4 regions of the Citrobacter sp. Igbk 17 genome follow, and region 2 is predicted to be linked to each of the others. Evidence: predicted binding sites of a transcription regulator. Region 2 holds the regulator's gene; each other region holds the start of a gene.
The links. Region 2 encodes sigma-54, which starts transcription at its own class of promoters, with help from an activator protein. Its sites were predicted from a motif close to GTTGGCACANNTTTCGCTNT; they were not measured.
Positions count from the first base shown of each region.

Region 1: a site for sigma-54 is predicted at 2,370-2,389, ahead of glnA (glutamate--ammonia ligase). Genes of this name have one in related genera too.
Region 3: a site for sigma-54 is predicted at 2,676-2,695, ahead of NNO08_RS11660 (amino acid ABC transporter substrate-binding protein). Genes of this name have one in related genera too.
Region 4: a site for sigma-54 is predicted at 4,922-4,941, ahead of glnK (P-II family nitrogen regulator). Genes of this name have one in related genera too.

Region 1 is NZ_JANEWI010000011.1:100,440-108,471, forward strand. It holds gene NNO08_RS09210 (GntR family transcriptional regulator) at 1-44, opposite strand, end outside; gene typA (ribosome-dependent GTPase TypA) at 272-2,095, opposite strand; gene glnA (glutamate--ammonia ligase) at 2,475-3,884, shown strand; gene glnL (nitrogen regulation protein NR(II)) at 4,168-5,217, shown strand; gene glnG (nitrogen regulation protein NR(I)) at 5,229-6,638, shown strand; gene NNO08_RS09235 (YshB family small membrane protein) at 6,751-6,861, shown strand; gene hemN (oxygen-independent coproporphyrinogen III oxidase) at 6,951-8,032, opposite strand, start outside.
Region 2 is NZ_JANEWI010000005.1:110,190-118,221, reverse strand. It holds gene elbB (isoprenoid biosynthesis glyoxalase ElbB) at 1-203, shown strand, start outside; gene mtgA (monofunctional biosynthetic peptidoglycan transglycosylase) at 200-919, shown strand; gene npr (PTS phosphocarrier protein NPr) at 1,018-1,290, opposite strand; gene rapZ (RNase adapter RapZ) at 1,287-2,141, opposite strand; gene ptsN (PTS IIA-like nitrogen regulatory protein PtsN) at 2,187-2,678, opposite strand; gene hpf (ribosome hibernation promoting factor) at 2,762-3,049, opposite strand; gene rpoN (RNA polymerase factor sigma-54) at 3,072-4,505, opposite strand; gene lptB (LPS export ABC transporter ATP-binding protein) at 4,552-5,277, opposite strand; gene lptA (lipopolysaccharide ABC transporter substrate-binding protein LptA) at 5,284-5,838, opposite strand; gene lptC (LPS export ABC transporter periplasmic protein LptC) at 5,807-6,382, opposite strand; gene kdsC (3-deoxy-manno-octulosonate-8-phosphatase KdsC) at 6,379-6,945, opposite strand; gene kdsD (arabinose-5-phosphate isomerase KdsD) at 6,966-7,952, opposite strand; gene NNO08_RS04910 (calcium/sodium antiporter) at 7,966-8,032, opposite strand, start outside.
Region 3 is NZ_JANEWI010000016.1:71,636-79,667, reverse strand. It holds gene gltK (glutamate/aspartate ABC transporter permease GltK) at 1-591, opposite strand, end outside; gene gltJ (glutamate/aspartate ABC transporter permease GltJ) at 591-1,331, opposite strand; gene NNO08_RS11660 (amino acid ABC transporter substrate-binding protein) at 1,494-2,402, opposite strand; gene lnt (apolipoprotein N-acyltransferase) at 2,797-4,335, opposite strand; gene corC (CNNM family magnesium/cobalt transport protein CorC) at 4,360-5,238, opposite strand; gene ybeY (rRNA maturation RNase YbeY) at 5,356-5,823, opposite strand; gene NNO08_RS11640 (PhoH family protein) at 5,820-6,872, opposite strand; gene miaB (tRNA (N6-isopentenyl adenosine(37)-C2)-methylthiotransferase MiaB) at 7,079-8,032, opposite strand, start outside.
Region 4 is NZ_JANEWI010000001.1:101,694-109,725, reverse strand. It holds gene NNO08_RS00500 (PLP-dependent cysteine synthase family protein) at 1-577, opposite strand, end outside; gene decR (DNA-binding transcriptional regulator DecR) at 690-1,148, shown strand; gene NNO08_RS00490 (SmdA family multidrug ABC transporter permease/ATP-binding protein) at 1,193-2,965, shown strand; gene NNO08_RS00485 (SmdB family multidrug efflux ABC transporter permease/ATP-binding protein) at 2,958-4,736, shown strand; gene glnK (P-II family nitrogen regulator) at 4,993-5,331, shown strand; gene amtB (ammonium transporter AmtB) at 5,363-6,649, shown strand; gene tesB (acyl-CoA thioesterase II) at 6,723-7,583, opposite strand; gene NNO08_RS00465 (YbaY family lipoprotein) at 7,796-8,032, shown strand, end outside.

The sequences.
Region 1 (8,032 bases), on a different contig from region 2:
AACTTCTCTTTCGCATTCTCAACGGTCGACTGATTATTCGTCATTGTTTAATCCATTTGGTTTAAACCAGATGGTTAATCATACGCTGACGTCGAAAACGAAAGCAAACCCCCTCCGCGAGCTTTAGAAATAATTGTGACAAAGCTCTCTTATGACGGGGGTCATACAGAAAATGAGAGCACATGCGTGGAGTTTGCCCAGAAATCAGGAATGACAAGCAAAAAAAAACCCCACCTCATAAGGCGGGGTCTTGTCACGAGAAGAGCGTTAATTACTCTTCTTTCGCGCCACGCATTGCACGGCGACGATCGTTTTCAGTCAGGTGACGTTTACGAATACGGATAGAAGTTGGTGTTACTTCTACCAGTTCGTCGTCATCGATGAATTCCAGAGCCTGCTCCAGAGTCATCTTAACCGGCGGAACCAGAACCGTTGCTTCGTCAGTACCGGACGCACGCATGTTGGTCAGTTTCTTACCGGTCAGGCAGTTTACAGTCAGGTCGTTAGAACGACTGTGAATACCGATGATCTGGCCTTCGTAAACTTCAGCACCGTGACCCAGGAACAGCTTACCGCGGTCCTGCAGGCTGAACAGTGCGAACGCAACTGCTTTACCCTGGCCGTTGGAAATCAGTACGCCGTTCTGACGCTGACCCACATCACCCGCACGAACGTCGTCGTAGTGGCTGAAAGTGGAGTACAGCAGACCGGTACCGGAAGTCATGGTCATGAATTCTGAACGGAAGCCGATCAGACCACGGCTTGGGATCACGTAGTCAAGACGTACGCGGCCTTTGCCATCTGGATTCATGTTTTTCAGGTCGCCTTTACGCTCACCCAGAGCCTGCATCACAGACCCCTGATGCTGTTCTTCGACGTCCAGCGTTACGTTCTCGAACGGCTCTTGTTTACGGCCATCGATTTCGCGGAAGATTACTTTCGGACGGGAAACCGCCATTTCGAAACCTTCACGACGCATGTTTTCGATCAGAACTGACAGGTGCAGCTCACCACGACCGGATACACGGAACGCATCCGCATCTTCGGTTTCTTCAACGCGCAGCGCAACGTTGTGCACCAGCTCTTTGTTCAGGCGGTCAAGGATCTGACGAGAGGTAACATATTTACCTTCTTTACCACAGAACGGAGAGGTGTTTACGCAGAAGAACATGGTTACGGTCGGTTCATCAACGGACAGAGCCGGCAGCGCTTCGACGTTCTGCGGGTCGCAGATGGTGTCGGAGATGTTCAGTTCGCCCAGACCAGTGATCGCGATGATATCGCCTGCTTCGGCAATATCACTCTCGATACGTTCCAGACCCAGGTGGGTCAGAACTTTACCGACTTTACCGTTGCGGGTTTTGCCTTCGCTATCAATGATAGTGATCTGCTGATTCGGTTTAACTTTACCGCGTTTGATGCGACCGATGCCGATTACGCCAACGTAGTTGTTGTAGTCCAGCTGAGAGATTTGCATCTGCAGCGGGCCATCAAGGTCTACGTTCGGAGCTGGTACGCGATCAACGATGGTCTGATACAGCGGAGTCATGTCTTCAGCCATGTCTTCGTGATCCAGACCAGCGATACCGTTCAGCGCGGAAGCGTAAACGATCGGGAAGTCCAGCTGCTCATCGGTAGCGTCGAGGTTAACGAACAGGTCAAATACCTGGTCAACAACCCAGTCAGGGCGCGCGCCAGGACGGTCAACTTTGTTGATAACAACAATTGGCTTCAGGCCATGGGCAAAGGCTTTTTTGGTCACGAAGCGCGTCTGCGGCATCGGACCATCCATTGCATCCACCACCAGCAGCACAGAGTCGACCATGGACATTACACGTTCAACTTCACCACCGAAGTCGGCGTGCCCCGGGGTATCAACGATGTTGATACGGTAGTCATTCCATTTGATAGCGGTGTTTTTAGCGAGGATGGTAATCCCACGCTCTTTCTCCAAATCGTTGGAGTCCATCACGCGCTCTTGGGTTTCAGCACGTGCATCGAACGTACCGGATTGTTGGAGCAGCTTGTCTACCAGGGTCGTTTTACCATGGTCTACGTGCGCGATGATGGCGATGTTACGCAAATTTTCGATCACAACTTTGCCTCAGGCATTTTAGAAATAGCGCGTTATTGTACACGGATTAATCGCAGTACAAAACAGGATCACAAACATCCTCCGCAAACAAGTATTGCAGAGTTTCTTTGTGATCACATTCACGGAGCGTTAAAAGGGGTAATCTGAGGTGCTTTGCACCAATATGGTGCTTAATGTTCACATTGAAGCACTATAATGGTGCAACACAACCTTCATGGTGCAGCCCCTTTGCACGATGGTGCGCATGATAACGCCTTTTAGGGGCAATTTAAAAGTTGGCACAGATTTCGCTTTATATTTTTTACGGCGACACGGCCAATTTTTGCAGAATTGAAGACTTCGTTACCACGACGACAATGACCAATCCGGGAGAGTAAGTATGTCCGCTGAACACGTTTTGACGATGCTGAACGAACACGAAGTGAAGTTTGTTGATTTGCGCTTCACAGATACTAAAGGTAAAGAACAGCACGTCACTATTCCTGCTCACCAGGTAAATGCCGAATTCTTTGAAGAAGGCAAAATGTTTGACGGCTCCTCAATCGGTGGCTGGAAAGGCATTAACGAATCAGACATGGTTCTGATGCCAGATGCTTCTACTGCACTCATCGACCCGTTCTTTGAAGAGTCTACCCTGATCATCCGTTGCGATATCCTGGAACCAGGTACGCTGCAGGGTTACGACCGCGACCCGCGCTCCATTGCGAAACGCGCTGAAGAATACCTGCGCGCTACCGGCATCGCAGACACCGTTCTGTTCGGGCCAGAGCCAGAGTTCTTCCTGTTTGACGACATCCGTTTCGGCGCGTCTATTTCCGGTTCCCACGTCGCTATCGATGATATCGAAGGCGCATGGAACTCCTCCACCAAATACGAAGGTGGCAACAAAGGTCACCGTCCTGGCGTCAAAGGCGGTTACTTCCCGGTTCCTCCGGTAGATTCTTCTCAGGACATCCGTTCTACCATGTGTCTGATCATGGAAGAGATGGGTCTGGTTGTTGAAGCGCACCACCACGAAGTCGCGACCGCTGGTCAGAACGAAATCGCAACCCGCTTTAACACCATGACTAAAAAAGCGGACGAAATTCAGATCTACAAATATGTCGTTCACAACGTTGCGCACCGTTTCGGTAAAACTGCGACCTTTATGCCAAAACCTATGTTTGGCGATAACGGTTCCGGCATGCACTGCCACATGTCCCTGTCCAAGAACGGCGTAAACCTGTTCTCTGGTGACAAATATGCAGGTCTGTCTGAGCAGGCGCTGTACTACATCGGCGGCGTTATCAAGCACGCTAAAGCGATCAACGCCCTGGCGAACCCGACCACCAACTCTTACAAGCGTCTGGTCCCGGGTTACGAAGCACCGGTCATGCTGGCTTACTCTGCCCGTAACCGTTCTGCATCCATTCGTATTCCGGTAGTTGCTTCTCCGAAAGCGCGTCGTATCGAAGTGCGCTTCCCGGACCCGGCAGCTAACCCGTACCTGTGCTTCGCTGCACTGCTGATGGCTGGCCTGGACGGTATTAAGAACAAGATCCACCCAGGCGAAGCCATGGACAAAAACCTGTACGACCTGCCGCCGGAAGAAGCGAAAGAGATCCCACAGGTTGCAGGCTCTCTGGAAGAAGCACTGAAAGAACTGGATCTGGACCGCGAGTTCCTGACCGCAGGCGGCGTGTTCACCAATGAAGCGATCGATGCGTACATTGCGCTGCGTCGCGAAGAAGATGACCGGGTGCGCATGACTCCGCACCCGGTAGAGTTTGAGCTGTACTATAGCGTTTAATCGTTTGAAGTTGCCGTGGAACTTTTAGCCTGCTCAGGCAGGCTTGAGATCGATGGCGAATGATAGGACGCCTGATGGCGCAAACTTATCAGGTCCGGAGGGTAGCATTACCTTGTAGGCCGGATAAGGCAAAGCCGCCATCCGGCATCTATGTTTGCCAGTCATCTGTAGCCCATCCCAGGATGGGCTTTTTTCTCCACTAACAACCTGCTTTTTCGCGCTTTTTTGATGTAAAAAGCTATAATGCACTAAATTGGTGCAACACTTTTCAGGAGACTGCTGAATGGCAACCGGCACGCTGCCCGATGCTGGGCAGATCCTCAATTCGTTAATCAACAGCATTTTACTCGTCGACGATGAGCTGGCGGTGCATTACGCCAACCCGGCGGCGCAACAGCTGCTCGCGCAAAGTTCCCGCAAACTGTTTGGCACACCGCTTCCCGATCTGTTGAGTTATTTCTCCTTAAACATCGGACTGATGCGAGAGAGCCTGCAAGCGGGTCAGGGCTTCACGGATAACGAAGTGACGCTGGTGATAGACAGCCACTCACATATCCTCTCTGTGACCGCGCAGAGGCTGCCTGATGGCCTTATCCTGCTGGAGATGGCGCCAATGGATAACCAGCGTCGTCTGAGCCAGGAACAACTCCAGCATGCCCAGCAAATCGCCGCGCGCGATCTGGTGCGTGGTCTGGCACACGAAATTAAAAATCCGTTGGGCGGCCTGCGCGGAGCGGCTCAGCTTCTTAGCAAGGCGCTTCCGGACCCAGCGCTGACGGAATATACCAAAGTCATTATTGAGCAGGCTGACCGCCTGCGTAATCTGGTTGATCGCCTGTTGGGGCCGCAACAGCCAGGTATGCATATCACGGAAAGCATTCATAAAGTGGCAGAGCGCGTGGTGGCGCTGGTGTCGATGGAGCTTCCCGAAAACGTCACGCTGATTCGTGATTACGACCCTAGCCTGCCAGAACTGCTGCACGATCCGGATCAGATAGAACAAGTTCTGCTGAATATCGTGCGTAATGCGCTACAGGCGCTGGGACCGGAAGGCGGAGAAATTATTCTGCGCACCCGCACCGCGTTTCAGCTCACGCTGCACGGTATGCGTTACCGTCTGGCGGCACGTATTGATGTTGAGGACAACGGTCCGGGCATTCCCTCGCATTTGCAGGATACGCTGTTCTACCCAATGGTCAGCGGCCGCGAAGGCGGTACCGGACTTGGATTATCCATCGCCCGTAATTTGATCGATCAACATTCCGGCAAAATTGAATTTACCAGTTGGCCGGGTCATACCGAATTCTCGGTTTACCTGCCTATCAGGAAATAAAGGTGACGTTTATGCAACGAGGAATAGTCTGGGTCGTTGATGACGATAGTTCCATCCGTTGGGTGCTTGAACGTGCGCTCGCAGGGGCAGGACTAAGCTGCACCACATTTGAAAGTGGTAAAGAGGTGCTGGATGCGCTGGCCAGCAAAACACCGGATGTGCTGTTGTCGGATATCCGCATGCCGGGTATGGACGGTCTGACGCTGTTAAAACAGATTAAGCAGCGTCACCCGATGCTTCCGGTCATCATAATGACTGCCCATTCCGATCTGGATGCCGCCGTCAGCGCTTACCAGCAAGGGGCGTTCGACTATCTGCCCAAACCTTTTGATATTGACGAAGCGGTAGCACTGGTCGAGCGCGCCATCAGCCATTATCAGGAACAGCAGCAGCCGCGTAATATTCAGATCAACGGCCCGACCACCGATATCATCGGCGAAGCGCCCGCGATGCAGGATGTATTCCGCATCATTGGCCGCCTCTCCCGCTCGTCAATCAGCGTGCTGATAAACGGAGAGTCCGGGACGGGTAAAGAGCTGGTCGCCCACGCCCTGCACCGCCACAGCCCGCGCGTCAAAGCACCGTTTATCGCGCTTAACATGGCAGCCATTCCGAAAGATTTGATTGAGTCTGAGCTATTTGGCCACGAAAAAGGGGCGTTTACCGGGGCGAATACCATTCGTCAGGGGCGTTTCGAACAGGCTGATGGCGGCACCCTCTTCCTTGATGAAATTGGCGATATGCCGCTGGACGTGCAGACACGCTTGTTGCGCGTATTAGCCGATGGACAGTTTTACCGCGTTGGCGGATACGCGCCCGTAAAGGTAGATGTTCGGATTATCGCGGCCACCCACCAGAACCTGGAACTGCGCGTGCAGGAAGGCAAATTCCGTGAGGATTTGTTCCACCGTCTGAACGTAATTCGCGTCCATTTGCCCCCGCTGCGTGAGCGTCGGGAAGATATCCCCCGTCTGGCACGTCATTTCCTGCAGGAAGCCGCCCGCGAGTTGGGTGTGGAAGCCAAGCAACTCCACCCTGAAACCGAAGCGGCACTTACACGTCTGGCCTGGCCAGGTAACGTTCGTCAGCTTGAAAACACCTGTCGCTGGCTGACCGTAATGGCTGCCGGGCAGGAAGTGCTGATTCAGGACTTACCGGCCGAACTGTTTGAAGCCAGCGTGCCCGATGCGCCTTCGCATATGCAGCCAGACAGCTGGGCAACCCTGTTGGCACAGTGGGCAGACCGGGCATTGCGTTCCGGTCATCAAAACTTGCTGTCAGAGGCTCAACCGGAGATGGAGCGGACGCTGTTGACCACTGCGCTGCGTCATACCCAGGGACACAAACAGGAAGCGGCACGTTTGCTCGGCTGGGGGCGTAATACCTTGACGCGCAAGTTAAAAGAACTCGGAATGGAGTGACGAAAAGTCACTGTGTAAAGATTGATAATTGAGCGCAAATTGCTGCTATTTTGCGCTTTACTGTTCCGATGAGTTAAGTATGATCGTGCCCGGCAAACGGGGGGAAGTCATCATGTTGGAATCAATCATTAATCTGCTATCGAGCGGCTCAGTCGACAGCCACACGCCACAAACCGCGGTTGCCGCAGTACTGTGCGCTGCGCTGGTTGGGCTGTTTAGCTGAAGGCGCGCCGGATGGCGCTAACGCTTATCCGGCCTACAGGTTATCGCAACGTGTAGGCCCGGTAAGCAAAGCGCCACCGGACAACGTCATTAAATCACCCGAGAGAACTGCTGCATCCGCGCTTTCTGGCGTAGATAAGCATCAAAGCACATGCAAATATTACGGATCAACAGGCGACCCTTCGGCGTAACCTGAATTCCCTTCTCATCCACATCCACCAGCCCATCTTTCGCCAGTGGTGCCAACAGCTTCAGATCTTCAGCAAAATAATCCGCAAAGTTCAAATCCCATTGCTGTTCCACAGCAGCATAGTCGAGGCGGAAGTTGCAGATCAGCAGCTTAATAACATCCCGACGAATGCAGTCATCGCGGGTCAGCGCAATACCGCGCCACAGTGCATTCCCTTGTTCATCAACCTGCTGATAATAGTGTTTCAGCTCTTTTTGGTTCTGTGCGTAGTTGTCGCCAATCATACTGATGGCGGATACGCCCATACCCAGCAAGTCGGTATCGCCCTGGGTGGTATAGCCCTGGAAATTCCGATGCAGAACACCTTCGCGCTGGGCAATGGCCAGTTCGTCGTCCGGGCGAGCGAAGTGATCCATTCCAATGAACTGATAGCCGGTTTCGGTTAGTGAAGAGATGGTTTCCTGCAGGATATCCAACTTTTGCTGTGCGCTGGGCAGGTCAGCATCTTTGATCTTGCGCTGGGCTGCGAAAAGCGTTGGCAGATGCGCATAGTTAAAGACGCTCAGACGATCTGGATTCAACTCCGCCACCCGCTTCAGGGTGAAAGCAAAGCTTTCCGGCGTCTGTTTTGGCAGGCCGTAAATAAGGTCGATATTCGTCGAGGTGAAACCGATCTCACGCGCATGGTTAAGTAGCGCAAAGATAAATTCCTCGTCCTGCTCACGGTTCACCAGGCGCTGAACTTCTTTGTTGAAGTCCTGCACCCCCATGCTCAGGCGATTAAACCCTTCAGCACGTAAATGATCGAGAACATCCAGCTCGATTTCACGCGGATCCACTTCGATCGAAATTTCGGCATCCGCGTTAAACTGAAAGTTAGCCCGCAGTAGCGTCATTAAGCGGCTGATTTGCGCTTTATTTAAGTAAGTTGGTGTACCGCCACCCCAGTGTAGCTGGCTGACATGCCGTCCAGAAAACAACG
Region 2 (8,032 bases):
TGACCATTGGCACTGACATCGATACAGCGGAAGTGCTGGAAGAGATGGGTGCTGAACATGTGCCTTGCCCGGTCGATGACATTGTGGTTGATGAAGATAATAAAGTTGTCACCACGCCTGCTTACATGCTGGCGCAGGATATCGCCCAGGCGGCGAGTGGGATCGACAAACTGGTCTCACGTGTTTTGGTACTGGCTGAATGAGAAAAGGGGCTATCGCCTTTCTGCGACGTCTATTTCTGCGGGCAGTTATTGTCCTCGCCGTGTTCTGGGGCGGGGGTATAGCGCTCTTCAGCGTGATGCCCGTTCCTTTCTCGGCGGTCATGATTGAGCGGCAGCTTGGTGCCTGGATACAGGGTGATTTCGGCTATGTGGCGCATTCTGACTGGGCCAGTATGGATGAGATATCACCATGGATGGGGCTGGCGGTCATTGCCGCTGAGGACCAGAAATTTCCCGACCACTGGGGATTTGATGTCTCTGCGATAGAGAAAGCGTTGGCGCATAACGAACGTAATGAAAACCGTATTCGGGGTGCCTCGACGTTATCGCAACAAACGGCAAAAAACCTCTTTTTGTGGGATGGGCGTAGCTGGGTGCGCAAAGGGCTCGAGGCCGGGTTAACGCTGGGGATAGAAACAGTCTGGAGTAAGAAACGCATCCTGACGGTTTATTTGAATATTGCGGAGTTTGGCGATGGAGTATTCGGTGTAGAGGCTGCATCACAGCGCTATTTCCATAAACCCGCCAGCCGTCTTAGCCCGTCTGAAGCGGCATTGCTGGCGGCGGTTCTACCCAATCCGTTACGTTTTAAGGCGAGTGCGCCTTCCGGCTATGTGCGCAGTCGTCAGGCGTGGATCATGCGCCAAATGCGCCAGCTGGGCGGTGAGTCGTTTATGCGTGAAAATAAGCTGTATTAGCGGGGTTATCGCCGGATGCGGCGTAAACGCCTTATCCGGCCTACTGGAGTAGGTCATTGCCGTGTAGGCCTGATAAGCGTAGCGCATCAGGCACTTCACTAATCCTCGTCAAATCCCGAGTTAAACAGGGCAATTACCGCGGCCAGGGCCTCAACTTCCTGCGGACCCGTGGCTTCAACTTCTATCTGGCGTCCTTTGGCGGAATCCAGCATCAGCAGAGCGATAACGCTGTTTGCTTCGGCTTCCGTCCCTTCATCATTACGCAGCAGAACTTCTGCTTCAAAACCCTGCATTAGCTCAAACAGTTTCATTGCCGGCCGGGCATGCATGCCCAGCTTATTCGTGATTTCAACAGTTTGCTTCACGGTCATGATTTGCGTTTTTCCAACGTACGATGGCGTGACTGCACGTTTTTACCGCGCGAGCGGAAGTAGTCTGCCAGTTGCTCTGCAATATACACCGAACGGTGTTTCCCGCCGGTACAGCCGATGGCTACAGTGAGGTAGCTGCGGTTGTTGGTCTCCAGCATGGGTAACCATAGCTCAAGATAGCTGCGAGTCTGGTAGATAAAATTGTGTACTTCTGTGTGTCTGTCGAGGAAGGCCGCGACGGGCCTGTCCAGACCGGTCATCGGGCGTAGCTTTGGATCCCAGTGCGGGTTAGGCAGGAAGCGGACATCAAAGACGTAATCCGCATCAATAGGGATTCCGTGTTTAAAGCCAAAGGACTCAAATACCATCGTTAATTCACGTTCACGTTTGCCCAGCAGTCGGGTACGTAACATTTCCGCCAGCTCGTGCACAGACATTTCAGAGGTGTCTACGATCAGGTCAGCGCGCGAACGCAATGGCTCCAGTAAATCGCTTTCTTTATCGATAGCGCTTTCCAGGGACAAGTTCTTGCTGGACAGCGGGTGTAAACGGCGCGTATCGCTGTAGCGGCGAATCAGCGTGTTACGGTCGGCATCAAGGAACAGCAGTTGCGGTGAGAAGCCTTCAGGCAGGTTACTCATGGCCTGCTCAAAAATCTCCGGGGACTCGGGCATGTTGCGCACATCAATGCTGACAGCCGCAGATATCTGGCGATCGGCGAGGGTTCGAGCCAGTTCGGGCAACAACACGACGGGAAGGTTATCCACGCAGTAAAAACCCATATCTTCCAGCGCGCGCAGGGCGACAGACTTACCTGACCCTGAACGACCGCTGACGATCATCAGTACCATGTACTGTTTCTCCTCACAACGACAGAAAAGGATGCCATTGGGTTGTTATGCTTCATCCTGTCCACCTTCGGTGTCAGTGATGATTTGATACAACTCCTGGTCACTCTGCGCGGCGCGCAGGCGACGACAGATGGTTTTATCTGCCAGACGTTTTGCGACCAGTGACAACGTATGCAAATGCGTCTTGGTTTGGTCCGCCGGGACCAGCAGGGCGAAAAGCAGATCGACTGGCTGATTATCAATGGCATCGAACGCGATTGGCGTTTCAAGTTGAACAAATACACCAACCGCACGCAGGGTGTCTTCTTCCAGCTTTCCATGCGGAATGGCAATACCATTGCCAATACCGGTACTGCCCATTTTTTCACGCGTCAGAATGGCTTCAAATACCACCTGAGGAGGCAAGCTAAGTTGTTTTGCCGCCAGTTCACTGATGATTTCCAGTGCGCGTTTCTTGCTTTGGCAGTGAACGGCCGCGCGCGTACATTCCTGGTTAAGAACATTGCTCAGTTGTAGAGTCGTATCGTTATTTGTCATAATTTCACCTAAGCGCTAACTGTACAAATGGCCCGTTGTGCTGCACAACAGGCCGTCCTGCACCCGCTAACTGCCCGGACAAGTTAGTGCTGTTTCAGTTTATCTTTATGTTTTGTTAACTGCCGAGCCAGTTTATCAATTAAACCGTCAATGGCGGCGTACATATCCTGACCTTCCGCGCTGGCATGAATTTCGCCACCGTTCACATGCAGTGTTGCATCCGAGATGTGTGTGACCTTCTCCACTTTCAACACAATATAGACCTGATTAATCCGGTCGAAATATTGTTCAAGCTTGGCGAACTTTGTGGTGACAAAGTCGCGCAGGGCCTCAGTGATTTCGACGTTATTTCCAGTGATGTTGAGCTGCATAGTGTCTTCCTTATCGGTTGGGTCAAACCAGCTGTTTGCGCTGGTTAGACGGCGGAATGGATAAAGACTCTCGGTACTTCGCAACGGTGCGGCGCGCCACCATGATACCTTGTTCTGACAGCATAGAGGTTAACTTGCTGTCACTCAGCGGTTTCGCTGGGTTCTCGGCCGCAATTAATTTCTTCACCAGTGCGCGGATAGCTGTAGAAGAGGCTTCGCCTCCGCCTTCAGTGTTAACGTGACTGGAGAAGAAATACTTCAATTCAAAAATGCCGCGCGGACTGTGCAGATACTTTTGCGTGGTCACTCGGGAAATGGTCGATTCATGCATCTCGACGGCCTGGGCGATATCGGCCAGCACCATCGGTTTCATATACTCTTCGCCTTGTTCAAAGAAGGCTTGCTGTTGCTCAACGATACAGCGGCTAACGCGCAATAGCGTGTCATTGCGGCTTTCCAGACTTTTAATCAGCCATTTCGCATCCTGAAGGTTGCTACGAATGAACTGGCTGTCAGCATCATTGCGCGCGTTATTGCACAGGGCGGCGTAGTGTTGGTTGATCTGTAAACGCGGAATGCTGTCACTGTTGAGTTCGACTACCCAGCGATCGTTATGCTTACGCACCAGCACATCCGGGATGACGTACTCTGGTTCACCGGTCTGGATAGATTGTCCGGGTCTTGGGTCAAGCGACTGGATAAGATTGACGGCTTCTTTCAGCACATCTTCTTTCAGTCGGGTTACGCGCATCAGGGTGCGGAAGTCGTGGTTGGCGAGTAGATCAAGGTGATCGCTGATGATCAGACGTGCTTCTTCCAACCATGGAGTGGCTTTGTCAAACTGCGAAAGTTGGATCAGTAAGCAATCGCGGAGATCTTTTGCTGCCACACCCACGGGATCAAAACGCTGAACGCGTTTAAGCACGGCTTCGACTTCATCGATACCGACGTCGTCATCGCCCATGCTGTCGAGTATGTCGTCCAGCGTGACGGTGAGATAGCCCGTTTCGTCGACTGCATCCACAATTGACGTGGCAATAGCACGATCGGTATCTGAGAATGGCGTCAGTTCCACCTGCCACATCAGGTAATCTTGCAGCGATTGCGTGGTTTCACCCTGATACACAGGCAGTTCGTCGTCGATGTAATCCCCGCTGGTGCCAGACGGCGTACCTGCGGTGTAAATCTCATCCCAACTGGCATCCAGCGGTAGCTCTTCCGGCATCTCTTTTTGTTCGAGTGCGTCAGCCGTATCGAGGGATTCGCTATCCTGCTTTTCCTGGGTATCAATTTCGTCGTGAAGATCGGTTTGCTCGAGCAGTGGGTTACTTTCCAGCGCTTGCTGAAGTTCTTGCTGAAGTTCCAGCGTGGACAACTGCAACAGACGGATAGCCTGTTGTAGCTGAGGCGTCATCGCCAGTTGTTGGCTAAGCCTGAGTTGCAAACCTTGCTTCATGTTCAGAGTTGTTGTCTCCTGCGGTGACGTGAAGTCTACTACCCTATCAGAGTCTGAAGTCTTCCCCAAGGTATACGCGTTTAACGTGCTCGTCCTGCAGGATTTCTGTCGGCGTACCGTGTGCGATCAGGTGTCCCTGGCTCACAATGTAGGCGCGCTCACAAACAGCCAGCGTTTCGCGCACGTTATGGTCGGTAATCAGCACGCCAAGCCCGCTGTCGCGCAGGTGTTCAATAATACGTTTGATGTCAATGACGGAAATCGGGTCAACACCGGCAAAGGGCTCATCCAACAGGATAAATTTGGGATTAGCTGCCAGTGCGCGGGCGATCTCCACACGGCGGCGTTCCCCACCGGAGAGTGCCTGTCCAAGGCTGTCACGCAGATGTTCGATATGGAATTCTTCCATCAGCTCATTGGCGCGATCTTCACGCTGCTCGCTGGAAAGATCGTCACGAATTTGCAGAACCGCCATCAGGTTATCAAATACACTCAGGCGACGAAAAATAGAGGCTTCCTGCGGTAAGTACCCGATACCGCGACGGGCACGCGCATGCAGAGGTAACAGACTGATATCTTCGTCATCAATGATAATGTTGCCAGCATCGCGCGGCACAATGCCGACTACCATGTAAAAGGTTGTGGTTTTGCCCGCACCGTTAGGACCGAGCAGACCGACGATCTCCCCGGAGTTGACGGTCAGGCTGACATCTTCCACCACACGACGGCCTTTGTAGGCTTTTGCAAGATTCTTTGCAGTTAATGTTGCCATAACGAATCAGTTACCTTTTTTCTCTGCCGGAGCCTTGGTCTTGTTTTTGTCCTGCAATTGCGACGGAACCAGAACGGTGGTGACGCGTTTGCCTTTCTCACTGAAGGCCTGCATTTTCTGTTCTTTTACCAGATAGGTGATCTTATCGCCCGTAATGTTGCTATCGAGCTGTTCCAGATAAGCCTTACCGGTAAGGACGACGAAATCTTTTGCCAGCTCATAGTGCATCTGTGAGGCGTGGCCTTTAACCGGTTTACCATTGTCCTGCATCTGGTAAAAGGTCGCCGGATTGCCATATCCATCAATCACTTCTTTACCGTCTTCACCGCCCGGACGCGTGACGACGACCTTATCGGCATTAATTTTGATCGTGCCCTGAGTCACGATGACATTGCCGGTAAACGTCACCACGTTGCCCTGCATATCCAGAGACTGCTGGTCCGATTCAATGTGAATCGGCTGCTCGGTATCGCCAGTGACGGCAAATGCCGGAATGCTGGCGGCCAGAAGTGAGCTGGCAAGCACAAGATTAAGGCTGAGTTTGTTTGTTTTGGATTTCATATGAGGTTCTAACCTTTTCAATCAGCTCGGCGTTCTTGCTGCGTAAGTTGCCGCGCATCTTCAGTCCGCTGGAGTTAAATGTTGTTCCATACAACGTGACCAGATCATCGGAAGTGACATCTTGCGTCACAAGGTTGATCTGCGCGTTATCGGTAGTAATTCTGCGTAGTTGAGAGTCAGGCACCAGCGCGTTAACCTCAACATGGCCATACAGGTACAGCATCCGATCGTTGGTCAACTTGGCCTTATCGGCCTTGATCGACCAGGTCGGTACTTTGTCCTTATCAAACGTGGTTAACACCGGTTGGGTGAACCACGAAACTGCTTGATCTGAATAATATTCAACGTGTTGCGCGATCAAATGATAGCTCAGCGCGCCCTCAGGGCTGTACACGACGGTGTCGGTATGCTCGCTCTTATAGGTTGGCTCGTTGTTATTAACGACAACCTGGGCGGTGTCGTCTTTGTCTGCCAGGTTAATACCAATCATCACAAGGACAGCCAGCGACAGTAGAATGATAACCCAACGTCTGGTTTTGCTCATATCGATTGCCCTTTGGCCTCATCCAGTTTGCCCTGCGCCAGGAGTAATAAGTCGCAGACTTCGCGCACTGCGCCGCGCCCCCCGTCGATACGGGTGACGTAATCGGCCCGCGGGATCAGCAACGGATGAGCATCCGCTACCGCGACGCTTAATCCCACTTTTGCCATCACCGGCCAGTCGATCAGGTCATCGCCGACATACGCCACATTCTCAGGCGCGATTGCCAGTTTGCTAAGCAGATCGCCAAAGGCAACCAGTTTGTCCGACTGCCCCTGATACAGATGTGTGATCCCTAATGTGGCACAGCGATCTTCTACAAGTTTAGCCTTTCGTCCGGTAATAATGGCAACCTCAATACCGGAAGTGAGCGCGCAGCGAATTCCGTAGCCATCGCGGACGTTAAACGCCTTCAGCTCTTCACCGTTGTTGCCCATATAAATCAGACCATCAGACAGCACGCCATCCACATCAAGGATCAGCAGACGGATGTTTTCTGCCCTGGTGATGACGTCAGTGCTGACGGGTCCATAACAGGTCGCAAGCGACGCACCTGCTTTACTCATTTTCTTTATCCTTGAGTTTCTTACACTACACCTGCACGCAGCAGATCATGCATATGTAACACACCCAGTAACTGGTCGCCATCAGCAACCATTACCGAGGTGATATGGCGGGACTGCATTAAGTTCAGGGCATCAACGGCAAGAATCCCTGGACGCACGCGAATGCCCCCTGGGGTCATCACATCGGCAATGCCTAACTGGCGTACATCAACGCCCATATCGAAGACACGACGTAAATCGCCATCCGTAAAGATGCCGTCAATCTTCATCGCGTCATCGCAAATGACGGTCATGCCGAGATTTTTCCGCGTGATCTCCAATAAGGCATCACGCAGACTGGCGCTTTTAGTCACATGCGGGATTTCGTCTCCCGTATGCATAATATCGTTTACGCGCAACAAAAGCTTACGCCCCAGTGCGCCACCAGGATGAGATAACGCAAAATCTTCTGCGGTGAAGCCGCGTGCTTTGAGTAACGCAACGGCAAGCGCATCGCCCATGACCAGCGTTGCGGTCGTACTGCTGGTCGGTGCCAGACCTAATGGGCAGGCTTCTTTGGGCACTTTAACACACAGATGGACATCTGCTGCACGCGCCATACTGCTTTCCGGACGACCCGTCATGCAAATAAGGGGGACGTGCAGGCGTTTTAACACCGGAATTAACGCTGCAATCTCATTAGATTCACCTGAGTTAGAAATGGCAATCACGACGTCCTGCGGTGACACCATACCCAGATCGCCGTGTGCGGCTTCGCCAGGATGCACAAAAAATGAGGGCGTGCCGGTACTGGCAAACGTGGCGGCCATCTTGCGCCCGATATGCCCTGATTTTCCCATTCCCATCACCACGACTTTACCCGGGCAACTGAAAATCTTTTCACAGGCGAGGGTAAAGTTCTGGTTGATGTACTGATCAAGCTCCGCCAGGCCTTCACGTTCAATTGTCAGGACTTCCTTGCCTGCTTGCTGAAAGTCAAAACCCGGTTGCAACTCTAAGTGCGACATAATGCGTTTCCAGTTATCCAACGAGAAGTGGCGATAACCAATACAGCATCGCCAGCCATATGATAAAACCGCTGGTCAGA
Region 3 (8,032 bases), on a different contig from region 2:
CATTTCAACCTGTGTACCGTCACGCTCGCCAATAGTGGAGGCGGTGCGGAAGAAATCTGCCAGACTCAATACGTAGACCAGCGAGGTATCCTGGAACAGTACGATGCCCTGAGTCAGTAGCAGCGGAACCATGGCGCGGAATGCCTGTGGCAATATGATGAGTTTCATTGATTGCCAGTGCGTCATCCCTAGCGCCAGCGCAGCACTGGACTGCCCGCGAGAGATACTCTGGATCCCGGCACGGATAATTTCCGAGTAGTAGGCCGCTTCGAACATCGAAAACGCGACCATTGCTGAGATCAGGCGAATATCGGTTTTCGGTGACAGCCCCAGCACGTTTTGCAGAAAACCGGGCACAATCAGGTAGAACCACAGCAGCACCATGACCAGAGGGATGGAGCGGAATACGTTGACGTAGATCTTTGCAAACCAGGAAATCGGCGCAAAGCTCGACAGTCGCATGACTGCCAGGAGGGTTCCCCACACGATACCGATGACAACCGCTGTAACGGTGATTTTCAGCGTGATGAGCAGCCCATCCAACAAAAATGGCAGGGAAGGGACGATAGAACTCCAGTCAAATTCGTACACTATTTGCCTCCTAAATTGCCAGGCAGGCGGATTTTACGTTCGACGAGATTCATCACCAGCATAATAAAGGCGTTAATCAGTACATAGGCCAGGGTAATGGCCGTAAATGATTCCCATGCGTGGGCAGAGTAATCCAGCAGTTTTCCCGCCTGTGCAGCCATATCAACCAGACCGATGGTTGAGGCGATGGCTGAGTTCTTCACCAGGTTCATCATCTCTGAGGTCATTGGCGGCACAATCACGCGGTAGGCGTTTGGCAGCAAAACATAGCGGTAGGCCTGTGGCAGCGTTAGCCCCATCGCCAGTGCGGCGTTTTTCTGCCCGCGAGGCAGTGATTGAATCGCGGCACGAACCTGCTCACAGACGCGTGCGGCGGTAAACAGCCCCAGACAAATCATGGAGGAAAGGAAGAACTGGATGTTAGGGTCCAGCTCTGACTTAAACCACATGCCAATATTTTCCGGCAGCAACTCAGGCACGACCAGGTACCAGGTAAAAAATTGAACGATCAGCGGTACGTTACGAAAGAGCTCGACATACAGCGTACCGATCCCGGAAAGGAAACGATTTGGAACGGTACGTAAGATGCCGAATAACGAACCCACCAGGAAAGCGATAATCCAGGCGGTGATGGATAATGCGACAGTGACCTGGAAACCGCTCCAGAGCCAGCCAAGATAGGTGGTGTTGCCGAACGGGGCCTGTTGTAAAAAAATACCCCAGTTCCAGTCTATAGACATAAATCTACTCCAGAAAAAAAAGGGTAGCAGCGCTACCCTCGAAGATTGTTATTCAGCGTTTAGCGGTTTTCAGGCCTGATGGGGAACGACCATCAGGCTTATAGTCTGTCCGTGCCAAGTAACAATCGAGAGGGCAAGGTGAACTCGCCCCATTTATTTTAGTTAGTTAAGCGCTTTATCATTCGGTGACTTGAATAGAGCCTTCATTTCGTCTGACAGTTCGAAATTCATGTTCAGGTTTTTCGGTGGAATCGGGTTTTTAAACCACTTATCAAACCATTTTTCCGCCTCGCCTGAAGTCTGAGCCTGGGCAATGGTGTCATCCATCAGCTTTTTGAATTCAGCATCGTCTTTACGCAGCATACAGCCGTAAGCTTCCTGAGATTGCGGCTTGCCAACGATCTCCCAGTTGTCCGGTTTCTTCGCTTTCGCGCGCTCGCCGGCCAGCAGTGCGTCATCCATCATAAAGGCAACGGCGCGACCACTTTCCAGAGTACGGAAAGAGTCACCGTGGTCTTTCGCGCTGATGATGCGCATATCCATTTTTTGTTCTTCGTTCAGTTTGTGCAGCAGCACTTCTGAGGTGGTACCGGAAGTAACGACTACCGCTTTCCCTTTCAGATCAGGGAAATCTTTGATATCGCCACCTTTTTTCGCCAGCAGACGGGTGCCGACAACGAAAATAGTGTCAGAGAAAGCCGCTTGCTTCTGGCGCTCAACGTTGTTGGTGGTGGAACCACACTCAAAGTCGAAGGTGCCATTTTGCAACAGCGGAATACGGTTTTGAGAGGTAATTGGGATCAGTTTCACCTGCAGGTCAGGCTTGTTCAGCTTTTTCTTCACAGCGTCAACAATTGCGTTGGAGTAATCCTGTGAATAGCCGACCACTTTTTGCTGATTATCGTAGTAAGAAAACGGTACCGAGGATTCGCGGTGTCCGACGACGATTACGCCATTTTTAGCGATCTTATCCAGCGTACTGCCTGCCGCTGGTGCTGCGTCTTCTGCGTGCGCCAGACCAGCGGACATTCCCATAACCAGCATGGCTGTGGCGAGCTTACGTAATTGCATATCCAACTCCTTTATCGTCTGCGCCGGTGACGCATTGATACCCATTGTGATGTTGTTATTGTTTGCTACTTAAACGTGCAGTCTTGTATATGTTTGTTAACATTTAGTTTGGATGAATGTAAAGAATTTGCTGTGTTATTGTTTATTTTTGCGAAGTGCGCCGCACCATTTGGGGGCAAAAATATCCTGTTGCACTTTTCAGGTGCTACCTTCGCTCAACTTTGGTGCGACCAGGTTGCACATGCAGCCAAAACAGCGTTTGCCTTGTATAACAAAGCAATAGGCGTGCCAGAATGGGTGAGGAGAGAGGAGTAGGCCGGATAAGCGCAGCGCCATCCGGCGGAGGAAGCATGATGGCCGGGCGGCGGCGTACCGCCTTATCCGGCCTGCGAATTTAACGGCGGCGCTGGCGCAGGCTCATCACCACCGCACCGAAACCAAACAGTGCGGTAAGCAGCCACAGCGGCCAGTTACCGGTACGGGCATAAGGGGTTAAGCCCGTGGTCGGCGTAACGCTGGTGGTCAGTACCTGACGGGTAAACTGCGGGATCATCGCCTGAATCTCCCCCTGCGGGCCAATCACCGCGGTAATACCGTTATTGGTGCTACGCAGCAGCGGGCGTGCCAGCTCCAGAGAACGCATACGCGCCATCTGGAAATGTTGCCACGGACCGATCGACTTACCGAACCAGGCATCGTTAGAGATGGTCAACAGATAGTCAGTATCCGGGCGGAAGTTGTCACGTACCTGTTCGCCAAGAATAATTTCGTAGCAGATTGCCGCTGTCAGTTTGAAACCATGCGCATGGAGCTGGGGCTGAACATATGGCCCACGGCTGAATGACGACATCGGCAGATCAAAGAACGGTGCTAACGGGCGCAGAATCGATTCCAGCGGAACAAACTCACCAAATGGGACGAGGTGATTTTTGTTATAGCGATTGGTCGAGTCATAACTGTACGGACTGTCTTTACCCAGCGTAATGATGGTGTTGTAGGTATCGTAACGGTTCTGCTTGTTGAGGCGAGCGTCGACAATGCCGGTGATCAGCGTGCTGTTTTTGGATTTCAGCAGGTCATCCATCATGCTCAGAAAACGCTGCTGATTAATTTCCAGATCCGGGATTGCAGACTCCGGCCAGATAATTAGCTGCGATTTACCCATCTCTTGCTCGGTAGCATCAAGGTAAATCTTCAGCGTGTTAAGTAGCTGGCCCTCATCCCACTTCAGCGACTGTGGAATGTCGCCTTGCACCATCGATACCTGCGTGGTTTTTTCAGGTTCCAGCGTATACCACTGGATATAGCGAAGCGGGAAGGGCAGTGCGAAGAGGATCACGGCCACAACCAGCGGACGCCAGTTACGGCTGACTAACGCCAGCACCAGCAGGCCGCTGACTATCATCAACAGGAAGTTGATTGCTTCTACGCCCATTACCGGTGCAAGCCCTTTAAGCGGGCCATCAATTTGGCTGTAGCCAAACTGCAACCATGGGAAGCCGGTCAGAACCCAGCCGCGCAGGAATTCAGTTATCTGCCAGATAACCGGCGCGGCAATCGCTACCCGAATCCAGTTAGTTTTCGGCCACAGACGCGACAGAATGCCAGCAAACAGACCGGTGTAGAGCGACAGGTAGGCGGCAAGCAGAACCACGAGAAAAACGTTTACCGGCCCCGGCATGCCGCCAAATTGCGCGATGCTGACGTAGACCCAGTTGATGCCTGAACCAAACAGCCCCATTCCCCAGAAGTAGCCAATGGCAGCAGACTGGAGTGGACGGCGGTTGAGGGTGAGAGCCTGTAGACCCATCAGCGAAATAATCGCGGCGGGCCAGATGTCATACGGAGAGAACGCCAGCGTCCCGCAGGCACCGAATAATAACGCCAGCAGCAGGCGAATGCGCTGGCGTTCAATTAATGGGGCAAATGCCATGTAGTCTATGATCCAGTTTCGGGTTTATTCGTCCAGTTTGGGCTGGGGTGAGTCGTCCGGAATTCTGACATGAACCTGAATAATACGACGGCTGTCAGCCATCGCCACTTTGAACTGGTAACCATCGATGTCGATGGTCTCACCGCGAGCGGGTAAATGACCAAAGGCCTGCATAACCAGCCCGCCAATGGTATCAACTTCTTCGTCGCTAAAGTGGGTCCCGAAGGCGTCGTTGAAGTCTTCAATCGGCGCCAGCGCGCGAATAGTCCAGGTGTGACGGCTGAGCTGACGGAAGTCGATATCGTCTTCTTCGTCGTACTCATCTTCAATTTCACCGACGATCAGCTCAAGAATGTCTTCGATGGTCACCAGACCAGACACGCCGCCGAATTCGTCGATGACGATTGCCATATGGTAACGCTGGGAGCGGAACTCTTTCAGCATGCGATCAACACGCTTGCTCTCAGGGACAACAACCGCCTGGCGTAACACTTTTTCCATGCTGAATGCTTCGGCATCGCTGCGCATAAAGGGCAGCAGATCCTTGGCCATCAGAATCCCTTCAATGTGATCTTTGTCTTCGCTGATCACCGGAAAACGCGAGTGGGCAGACTCGATAATGACATCAAGGCATTCGTCCAGAGTCTGGTTGCGTTTCAGGGTAATCATCTGAGAGCGGGGGATCATGATGTCGCGAACGCGCTGGTCCGCAATGTCCATCACCCCTTCGAGCATATCGCGCGTATCTTCATCGATAAGGTCGTTCTGCCCGGAATCACGGATCAGCTCCAACAGTTCGTCACGGTTTTTCGGTTCACCGTGGAAAAGTTGGCTCAGTAACAGGGAAAAAAATCCCTTTTTGCTGGTTAACGTGTCACTACTGTGTGAATTGTCGTCGCTCATGGCGTCGTATGGGTTCTCATGTTAGTTAATGGGGCGCTCGTCATGCGTATACTCAGCTGTGACGGCATGTTTTGCCTGATGGCGCTACGCTTATCAGGCTACAAGACTTCGAAATGCTTATTCTTTCTCGGCAATGTACGGATCCTCATAGCCCAGAGCAAGCATAATCTCTGTTTCGAGGGATTCCATCTCTTCTGCTTCGTCATCTTCAATATGGTCGTAGCCCAATAAATGCAGGCTACCATGTACCACCATATGCGCCCAGTGGGCCTCAAGCGGTTTGCCTTGCTCCTGAGCTTCTTTCTCAACCACCTGGCGGCAGATGACCAGATCGCCCAGCAGCGGCATTTCAATGCCCGGAGGCGCTTCAAACGGGAAAGAGAGCACGTTGGTTGATTTATCTTTCCCGCGATAGGTCAGGTTCAGCTCGTGGCTTTCAGCGTCATCGACCAAACGAATCGTGACCTCTGACTCTTCCTGAAACTGTGGGATCACGGCATCCAGCCATGTCTGAAACTGACTTTCTGGTGGTAAGCCGGATTCGTTTTCGCATGCCAGCTGTAAATCGAGAATAACCTGACTCATTTTTGCTCCTGCTCCTGCTCCTGAGCTTCGCGCTTGCGTTCTGCCGCCAGCTCGGCTTTGCGTTTTTGTTCTGCTTCTTCCCAGGCTTCATATGCCGTCACGATACGGGCAACAACCGGGTGGCGTACCACGTCTTCGCTATGGAAGAAATTAAAGCTAATCTCATCGACTTCGGCCAGCACTTCAATGGCATGACGCAGACCAGACTTGGTGCTGCGCGGCAGGTCAATCTGCGTGATGTCCCCGGTAATGACGGCTTTGGAGTTAAAGCCGATACGGGTCAGGAACATTTTCATCTGTTCGATGGTGGTGTTCTGGCTCTCATCAAGAATGATGAACGCATCGTTTAACGTACGGCCGCGCATATAGGCCAACGGTGCGACCTCAATGACGTTGCGCTCAATCAGCTTCTCGACCTTTTCAAAACCCAGCATTTCGAACAGCGCGTCATACAGTGGGCGCAAATACGGATCGACTTTCTGACTCAGATCGCCTGGCAGGAAACCCAGTTTTTCACCTGCTTCCACCGCCGGGCGGGTCAGCAGAATTCGACGGATCTCCTGACGCTCAAGCGCATCGACCGCGGCGGCAACCGCAAGGTACGTTTTACCGGTACCCGCCGGGCCAACGCCGAAGGTGATGTCGTGATCGAGGATGTTAGCGATGTACTGCGCCTGGTTCGGCGTACGCGGTTTAATCACTCCGCGCTTGGTTTTGATATTCACCGCTTTGCCAAATTCCGGCACGCTGTCTGCGCTCTGTTCAAGCACACGCGCTTCTTTAATCGCCAGATGAATTTGTTCTGGCTCGATGTCCTGTGTCTGGCCGCGCATTGGGGCCGTATCGACATACAGGCTGCGTAAAATATCAGCCGCAGCGGTGACACAAATGGGGCGACCGGTCAGTTTGAAGTGGTTATCGCGGCGGTTAATTTCGATGCCGAGACGACGCTCCAGTTGTTTTATGTTGTCATCAAATGGCCCGCAAAGGCTCAACAGGCGGGCATTGTCTGCGGGTTCAAGGGTAATTTCGCGAGTGTCTATGTTCAAACTGTTCCTCTTATGCATGTCTCGCCGGACGCTGAACATTTACCGGCATCTAAGGAAATTATTCACGCCATGGGGGAAAGGCGCAAGCATTGCGATAAATATGGGGGTGCCAGGGCAGATTACAAGGCCCGCCGGAGCAGCGAGCCTGGAAGTGTAAGCCCGATAAGTGCAGCACCATCGGGCATTATTTGCGTATTTCAGCAGGATTACGGCTGATAAATACCGACACCCAGATCGTTTTCTTTACGGGTGCGTGCGATCACTGACTCCGGGGTTTCTGCGATGCGCAGGCCCATTTCGTCTTCAGTGCGCACGACTTTGCCGCGCAGGGAGTTCGTCCAGACATCGGTAATTTCAACATCCACAAACTTACCGACCATTTCCGGGGTTCCTTCGAAGTTCACCACGCGGTTATTTTCGGTACGACCTGATAGCTCCATGATGCTCTTACGCGATGTACCTTCTACCAGAATACGCTGAGTCGTGCCAAGCATACGACGGCTCCAGGCCATGGCTTGCTGGTTAATACGCTCCTGCAGGATGTACAGACGCTGTTTTTTCTCTTCTTCCGGCACATCGTCAACCATATCGGCTGCTGGAGTGCCAGGGCGCGCAGAGAAGATAAAGCTGTAACTCATGTCGAAATTGACATCAGCGATCAGCTTCATGGTCTGCTCGAAGTCCTGGGTGGTTTCACCTGGGAAGCCGACGATGAAGTCGGAGCTAATCTGGATATCCGGACGTGCTGCGCGCAGTTTACGGATGATCGCTTTGTATTCCAGCGCGGTATGGGTACGACCCATCAGGTTTAGCACACGATCCGAACCGCTCTGTACCGGCAGGTGCAGGAAGCTCACCAGTTCTGGCGTATCACGGTAGACCTCAACGATATCATCGGTGAATTCGATCGGATGGCTGGTGGTAAATCGGATACGGTCAATGCCGTCGATTGCAGCGACCAGACGGAGTAGATCAGCGAACGAACCGATCGTGCCATCGTAGTTTTCACCACGCCAGGCGTTGACGTTTTGCCCCAGCAGGTTCACTTCGCGTACGCCTTGCGCCGCAAGCTGGGCGATTTCAAACAGGATATCATCCGCCGGGCGGCTGACTTCTTCACCACGGGTGTAGGGCACCACGCAGTAAGTACAATATTTATT
Region 4 (8,032 bases), on a different contig from region 2:
TACCGCCGGTTCCTGCGCTCATCACGATATGGCGAGGCACGGGGTTTGGCTCACACTGCATCTGGCGGAAGATACTGTCGGCAATATTGTTGTTACCACGCCAGTCAGTAGCGCGTTCAGCGTAGGTGAACTGGTCCATATAATGTCCGTTCAGTTCATGTGCCAGCTGTTCAGACGCTGCATAGATTTCACAGGCGCTTTCCACGAAGTGGCAGCGACCGCCATAAAATTCAATCTGTTCAATTTTGCGTTTTGCCGTACAGGAAGGCATAACGGCAATAAATGGCAGTCCAAGCAGACGGGCGAAATAGGCCTCAGAGACCGCTGTTGAACCCGAAGACGATTCGATAATCGTGGTGCCTTCTTTAATCCAGCCATTACACAGTCCGTAGAGAAACAGTGAACGTGCCAGGCGATGTTTCAGGCTACCGGTTGGATGTGTGCTCTCATCTTTCAAATAGAGCTGAATACCCGGAAACGCCGGAAGCGACAGGCGAATGAGATGCGTATCGGCAGAACGCTGGTAATCCGCATTGATTTCATTGATGGCGTTTTTAACCCAGGAGCTATTCATCATTAATATCCATTTGTCATTTTGTGCCCAGAATAGCGAAAAGCACGGAAAAAATTGTTGCCATTTAGCCTTTAAAATAGAATGTAAGGAGAAAATTCTTCTCTGTGGAGTGGATATGTTAGACAAAATTGACCGTAAGCTGCTTGGCCTACTACAACAAGACTGCACCCTTTCTTTGCAGGCGTTAGCCGATGCCGTTAATCTGACAACCACCCCCTGCTGGAAACGCCTCAAGCGGCTTGAGGATGACGGCATTCTGCTGGGCAAGGTTGCCCTTCTGGATCCAGAAAAACTGGGGCTGGGCTTAACCGCGTTTGTGCTGATTAAAACCCAGCATCACAGCAGCGAGTGGTACTGCCGCTTTGTCACCGAAGTGACCGGGATGCCAGAGGTACTGGGTTTCTGGCGAATGGCTGGAGAGTACGACTACCTGATGCGGGTGCAGGTTGCTGATATGAAACGCTATGATGATTTCTATAAGCGTCTGGTGAATAGCGTACCGGGCCTGTCTGATGTTACCTCCAGTTTTGCGATGGAACAGATTAAATACACGACTGCTCTACCTATTGAATAACTCTCCCGGTGGTCATTGCCGGAAATCTTGTCAGGACATAACGCGTGCGATTATTTGCTCAATTAAGCTGGTACTTCCGCCGGGAGTGGCGTCGCTACCTCGGGGCTGTAGCCTTGCTTATCATCATCGCTATTCTTCAGCTTATCCCGCCAAAAGTGGTCGGTATCATCGTGGACGGCGTAACGACACAGCGCTTCACAACCGAGCGACTGCTGATGTGGGTCGGCACAATTGCCCTGATTGCGGTGGTGGTCTATTTGTTGCGCTATGTCTGGCGCGTACTGTTGTTTGGCGCATCCTACCAACTGGCAGTTGAACTACGCGAAGACTATTACCGCCAGTTGAGCCGCCAGCATCCCGAATTTTATCTGCGTCATCGCACAGGCGATCTGATGGCGCGTGCAACTAACGATGTTGATCGGGTGGTGTTTGCGGCTGGCGAAGGTGTATTGACGCTGGTGGACTCACTGGTCATGGGGTGCGCGGTGTTGATCGTGATGTCTACGCAAATCAGTTGGGAGCTGACGCTGATCGCGTTACTCCCAATGCCGGTGATGGCGATAATGATCAAGCGTTACGGCGATCGACTGCATAATCGCTTTAAGGTTGCGCAAGCAGCGTTCTCCAGCCTGAACGATCGTACTCAGGAAAGTCTTACCAGTATCCGCATGATTAAGGCTTTTGGTCTGGAAGACCGACAGTCGGCGCTATTTGCCGAAGATGCTAAAGATACCGGCAAGAAAAACTTGCGGGTCGCCCGCATTGACGCCCGTTTTGACCCCACGATTTATATCGCCATAGGTATGGCTAACCTGCTGGCTATCTCCGGGGGAAGTTGGATGGTGGTGCATGGTTCTCTGACCCTTGGTCAGTTAACCAGCTTTATGATGTATCTCGGTCTGATGATTTGGCCGATGCTGGCACTGGCATGGATGTTTAATATTGTTGAGCGAGGCAGCGCCGCATATAGCCGTATTCGCGCGATGCTGGCTGAAGCCCCCGTGGTGGATGATGGGACAGAACCCGTACCAGAAGGACGTGGTGAGTTAGCGGTGGCCATTCGCGAATTTCGCTATCCACAGACGGCTCATCCGGTGCTGGAGAATGTGAATTTCCAGCTTAAGCCGGGGCAGATGCTGGGCATTTGTGGCCCAACTGGGGCTGGGAAAAGCACCGTACTGTCGCTGCTCCAGCGCCACTTCGATATCACTCAAGGGGATGTGCGTTTTCATGATATTCCGTTAACGCGCTTGCAGCTTGATAGCTGGCGTAGCCGCCTGGCCGTGGTCAGCCAGACACCTTTCTTGTTCTCGGATACGGTCGCTAACAACATAGCGCTTGGACGCCCGCAGGCCACACAGGATGAAATTGAACATGTTGCACGTCTGGCCAGCGTGCATGAGGATATTTTACGTCTTCCTCAGGGGTACGACACTGAAGTGGGTGAACGCGGCGTGATGCTGTCCGGTGGACAAAAACAGCGTATTTCTATCGCTCGTGCGCTGCTGCTGAATGCTGAAATCCTGATTCTTGATGATGCGTTATCGGCGGTGGATGGTCGTACTGAACATCAAATCCTGCATAACCTGCGCCAGTGGGGAGAAGGCAGAACCGTGATAATCAGCGCTCACCGTTTATCTGCGCTGACAGAAGCTAATGAAATTATCGTGATGCAGCACGGACATATTGCTCAGCGTGGCGAACACGATGCGCTGGTGCAACAACCTGGCTGGTATCGTGATATGTACCGTTATCAGCAACTGGAAGCGGCATTGTCTGATGCGCCGGCTATCGATGAGGAGGCGGCTAATGCGTAGTTTTGGACAATTATGGCCGACCCTGAAAAGGCTGCTGGCGTACGGCTCGCCGTGGCGAAAGCAGCTGTCTATCGCTGTTGTCATGCTGTGGGTAGCGGCAGCGGCGGAAGTTAGTGGTCCGCTGCTCATCAGTTATTTTATCGACAACATGGTGGCGAAAAACAATCTGCCGCTGGCGATGGTGTCTGGACTGGTGGCGGCCTATGTCGGTCTGCAACTGTTGGCGGCGGGCCTGCATTACGCGCAGTCATTACTCTTTAACCAGGCGGCCGTTGGTGTGGTGCAGCAGTTACGTACCGATGTGATGGATGCCGCGCTGCGTCAGCCGCTCAGTGCTTTTGATACTCAGCCTGTCGGGCAGCTTATCTCCCGGGTGACCAATGACACCGAAGTGATTCGCGACCTGTACGTGACGGTAGTCGCGACGGTACTGCGCAGTGCCGCCTTAATCGGTGCCATGCTGGTAGCGATGTTCAGCCTTGAGTGGCGGATGGCGCTGGTTGCGATGGCCATATTCCCGGCTGTGCTGGTGGTGATGGTGATTTATCAGCGCTATAGCACTCCTATTGTGCGTCGCGTTCGCGCCTATCTGGCAGATATTAATGATGGCTTTAACGAAGTTATTAATGGCATGAGCGTGATCCAGCAGTTCCGTCAGCAGGCGCGTTTTGGTGAACGAATGGGCGAAGCCAGCCGTTCGCACTATATGGCGCGCATGCAAACGCTGCGATTGGATGGCTTTTTGTTGCGCCCGTTGCTCAGCTTGTTTTCGGCCCTGATCCTCTGCGGTTTGCTGACACTGTTTAGCTTTACGTCCGGCACGTCCATTGAGGTTGGGGTGCTGTATGCGTTTATCAGCTATCTGGGGCGTTTGAACGAGCCGTTGATCGAGCTGACGACCCAGCAATCAATGCTGCAACAGGCGGTGGTAGCGGGTGAACGTGTATTTGAACTGATGGATGGCCCACGCCAGCGTTATGGTGAGGATATCCACCCCCTGAAAAGCGGAGACATTGAGGTGGATAACGTTTCATTTGCCTATCGCGACAACAATCTGGTGCTGCAAAACATCAGTTTGTCCGTGCCTTCTCGTCGTTTTGTTGCGTTGGTTGGGCATACCGGTAGCGGCAAAAGTACGCTGGCCAGCCTGCTGATGGGGTACTACCCGTTGACGCAGGGTGAAATCCGTCTGGACGGTCGACCGCTGTCTTCATTGAGCCACAGTGTGTTACGCCAGGGCGTTGCGATGGTGCAGCAAGATCCGGTGGTGATGGCGGATACCTTCCTGGCCAACGTCACGCTGGGCCGCGATATCTCAGAAGAGCGGGTGTGGCAGGCGCTGGAGACGGTTCAACTGGCGGAGCTGGCGCGCGGGCTGAGTGACGGTATTCATACCCGACTGGGCGAGCAGGGCAATAATTTATCAGTCGGGCAGAAACAGCTGCTGGCGCTGGCGCGTGTGCTGGTCGAAACGCCGCAGGTGCTGATTTTGGACGAAGCGACGGCCAGCATTGACTCCGGTACTGAACAGGCTATTCAGCAGGCGTTGGCAGCAGTGCGTAAGCACACCACGCTGGTGGTGATTGCGCATCGGTTATCCACCATTGTCGATGCCGACACTATTCTGGTACTGCACCGGGGGCAGGCCGTTGAGCGCGGCACGCACCAGCAACTGCTTGCCGCACAGGGCCGCTACTGGCAAATGTATCAACTGCAGTTGGCGGGCGAAGAGTTGGCGGCTAGCGTAAACGAAGATTCGGCAATCGCCTGATGGCGCTGCGTTTATCAGACCTACAGCCAGTGTGGTTTCGTAGGCCTGATGACGCGTTTTCGCCGCCATCCTGCAATCAACAATCTGGTGCAAAAATGTAACGCACTATGCACCGTTATAGTGCGTTTTTTCTTTTTCTATCCTCGCCGTACCCCGTGCGGCTGAATCATCCCGCGTTTTTCATTCCTGGCACACCCCTTGCAATGTTCAGTATGTGTATCTGCAGCCACTACTGAATTCTGACTGGAGGGGATCTATGAAGCTGGTTACCGTGGTAATCAAACCGTTCAAACTGGAAGACGTCCGTGAAGCATTGTCGTCTATTGGTATTCAGGGGCTGACCGTCACCGAAGTGAAGGGGTTTGGCCGACAAAAAGGTCATGCTGAGTTGTACCGGGGAGCGGAATACAGCGTCAACTTCTTACCCAAAGTGAAGATTGATGTGGCAATTGCTGATGACCAACTGGATGGCGTAATTGATGTCATCAGTAAGGCCGCCTACACCGGAAAAATTGGCGACGGCAAAATTTTCGTCGCCGAGCTACAACGCGTGATTCGTATTCGTACCGGCGAAGCCGACGAAGCCGCACTGTAACGTCTGGCACACAGTGATAGGAAACCAAAAGATGAAGATAGCAACGATGAAAACGGGTATTGCATCACTGGCGCTGCTGCCGGGACTGGCGATGGCGGCACCGGCGGTCGCGGATAAAGCCGATAACGCTTTTATGATGATTTGCACTGCGCTGGTGCTGTTTATGACTATTCCTGGCATTGCGTTGTTCTACGGCGGTTTAATTCGCGGTAAGAACGTGCTGTCAATGCTGACCCAGGTTACGGTGACATTCGCTCTGGTCTGTATTTTGTGGGTCGTTTATGGCTACTCGCTGACTTTCGGCGAAGGAAATAATTTTTTTGGTAACTTCAACTGGGTCATGCTGAAGAATATTGCACTGACGGCGGTGACGGGGAGTATCTATCAGTATATTCACGTTGCTTTTCAGGGGTCTTTCGCCTGTATCACTGTTGGGCTTATCGTCGGTGCGTTGGCGGAGCGCATACGGTTCTCTGCGGTGCTGATTTTTGTGGTGGTGTGGCTGACGTTGTCCTACATCCCTATTGCACACATGGTCTGGGGCGGTGGTTTGCTGGCTACTCACGGTGCGCTGGATTTTGCAGGCGGCACGGTAGTGCATATCAACGCCGCGATTGCCGGTCTGGTTGGGGCTTATCTGATTGGTAAACGGGTCGGTTTTGGCAAAGAAGCGTTTAAGCCGCATAACCTGCCAATGGTTTTTACCGGCACGGCTATTCTCTATATCGGCTGGTTTGGCTTTAACGCGGGCTCCGCGGGGATGGCGAATGAAATTGCCGCGCTGGCCTTCGTGAATACCGTTGTTGCAACCGCGGCCGCTATTCTCGGCTGGATCTTCGGTGAATGGGCGCTGCGTGGCAAACCATCATTGCTGGGAGCCTGTTCTGGCGCCATTGCGGGTCTGGTTGGTGTGACGCCTGCCTGTGGTTATATCGGTGTTGGTGGGGCGTTGATCATCGGCGTGGTTGCCGGTTTGGCAGGGCTGTGGGGAGTGACGATGCTGAAGCGCTTTCTGCGCGTTGATGACCCGTGTGATGTCTTCGGTGTTCACGGTGTCTGTGGGATTGTCGGATGTATCCTGACTGGCGTATTCGCCGCCAGCTCTTTAGGCGGAGTGGGCTTTGCCGAAGGTGTTACCATGGGGCATCAGCTTCTTGTGCAGTTGGAAAGTGTGGCGATCACCATTGTCTGGTCCGGTGTCGTGGCATTTATCGGCTATAAATTGGCGGACATGACGGTAGGTCTGCGCGTACCGGAAGAGCAGGAGCGCGAAGGGTTGGATGTGAACAGCCACGGCGAAAACGCCTACAACGCCTGATGTTTCAATTTCTCGGATAGTGCTAAACGCTTTTCCGGCCTACAACAATTTACCCTGTAGGCCGGAAAAAAAATCAATTACGATTACGCATTACCCCTTCCTGCACGGTAGAGGCGACCAGCACGCCATCCTGCGTATAGAACTCCCCGCGTACAAATCCCCGGGCACCGGAGGCCGATGTACTTTCTACGTTGTACAACAACCACTCATTGATATTAAAAGGACGATGGAACCACATAGAATGGTCGATCGTAGCGATCTGAATTCCTTTTTCCAGAAAACCAATGCCATACGGCTGTAAAGCAACGGGCAAGAAGTTCAGATCAGAGGCGTAACCGAGCAGATACTGATGTACACGAAGATCGTCCTGCAGCGTGCCGTTAGCGCGGATCCATACCTGGCGAGTCGGGTTGGCAACGTGACCTTTTAACGGATTATGAAATTCCACCGGACGGACTTCCAGCGGGCGGTCGTTGATAAATTTTTCTTTCAATAGCGGTGGCAGCAGGTGAGCTACTGAACGGGCGATCTCAGTTTCTGATTTAAGCTCTTCAGGACCAGGCGCATCCGGCATCTCTTTTTGATGCTCAAACCCATCTTCTGGTGCCTGGAAAGAGGCGGTCATATAAAAAATGGGTTTCCCATTCTGGATCGCGGCAACGCGGCGGGCACTGAAGCTGTTACCATCGCGCAGTACCTCGACATCATAGATGATGGGCTTTTGGCTGTCGCCCGGCCGTAAAAAGTAGCTGTGGAAGGAATGCACCAGACGTTCTTCCGGCACGGTCTCTTTCGCGGCGTACAACGCCTGACCGACAACCTGTCCACCAAAAACCTGACGTAACCCTAAGTCTTCACTTTGGCCCCGAAAGAGTCCTTCTTCAATTTTTTCCAGATTTAACAATGTCAGCAAATTTTTCAGTGCCAGACTCATACGTGCTCTCCAGGTAATAGCGATCTCGCAGCGAGGTAGGCAGAGTATAACGCAATTTTGAAAGTGGTCCGATGGGTGCAATTGTCTGAATTACAGGCCTATTACAAGCAGAAATTGCTAATTTGTGCCACACTTAGTCATGTTATGTTTTTGTTAACCACTCTTCTGGCGAGGAAAGTTCTCGCTGGTGCATAGATGAGAAGGAGAATTTAATGAAACTCGTGCACATGGTAAGTGGTTTAGCGGTTGCGGTCGCTCTGGCGGCCTGTGCTGGTAAAAGTGCAGATATTCAAACACCTGCGCCAAGTCCTAATACGTCAATTGCTGACACACAGTCAAAAATTCAACAGCCGAATGTGTCTGGTACGGTATGGATCCGCCAGAAAGTTGCTTTACCGCCGGATGCCGTGCTGACCGTTACACTGTCAGATGCATCGCTTGCCGATGCA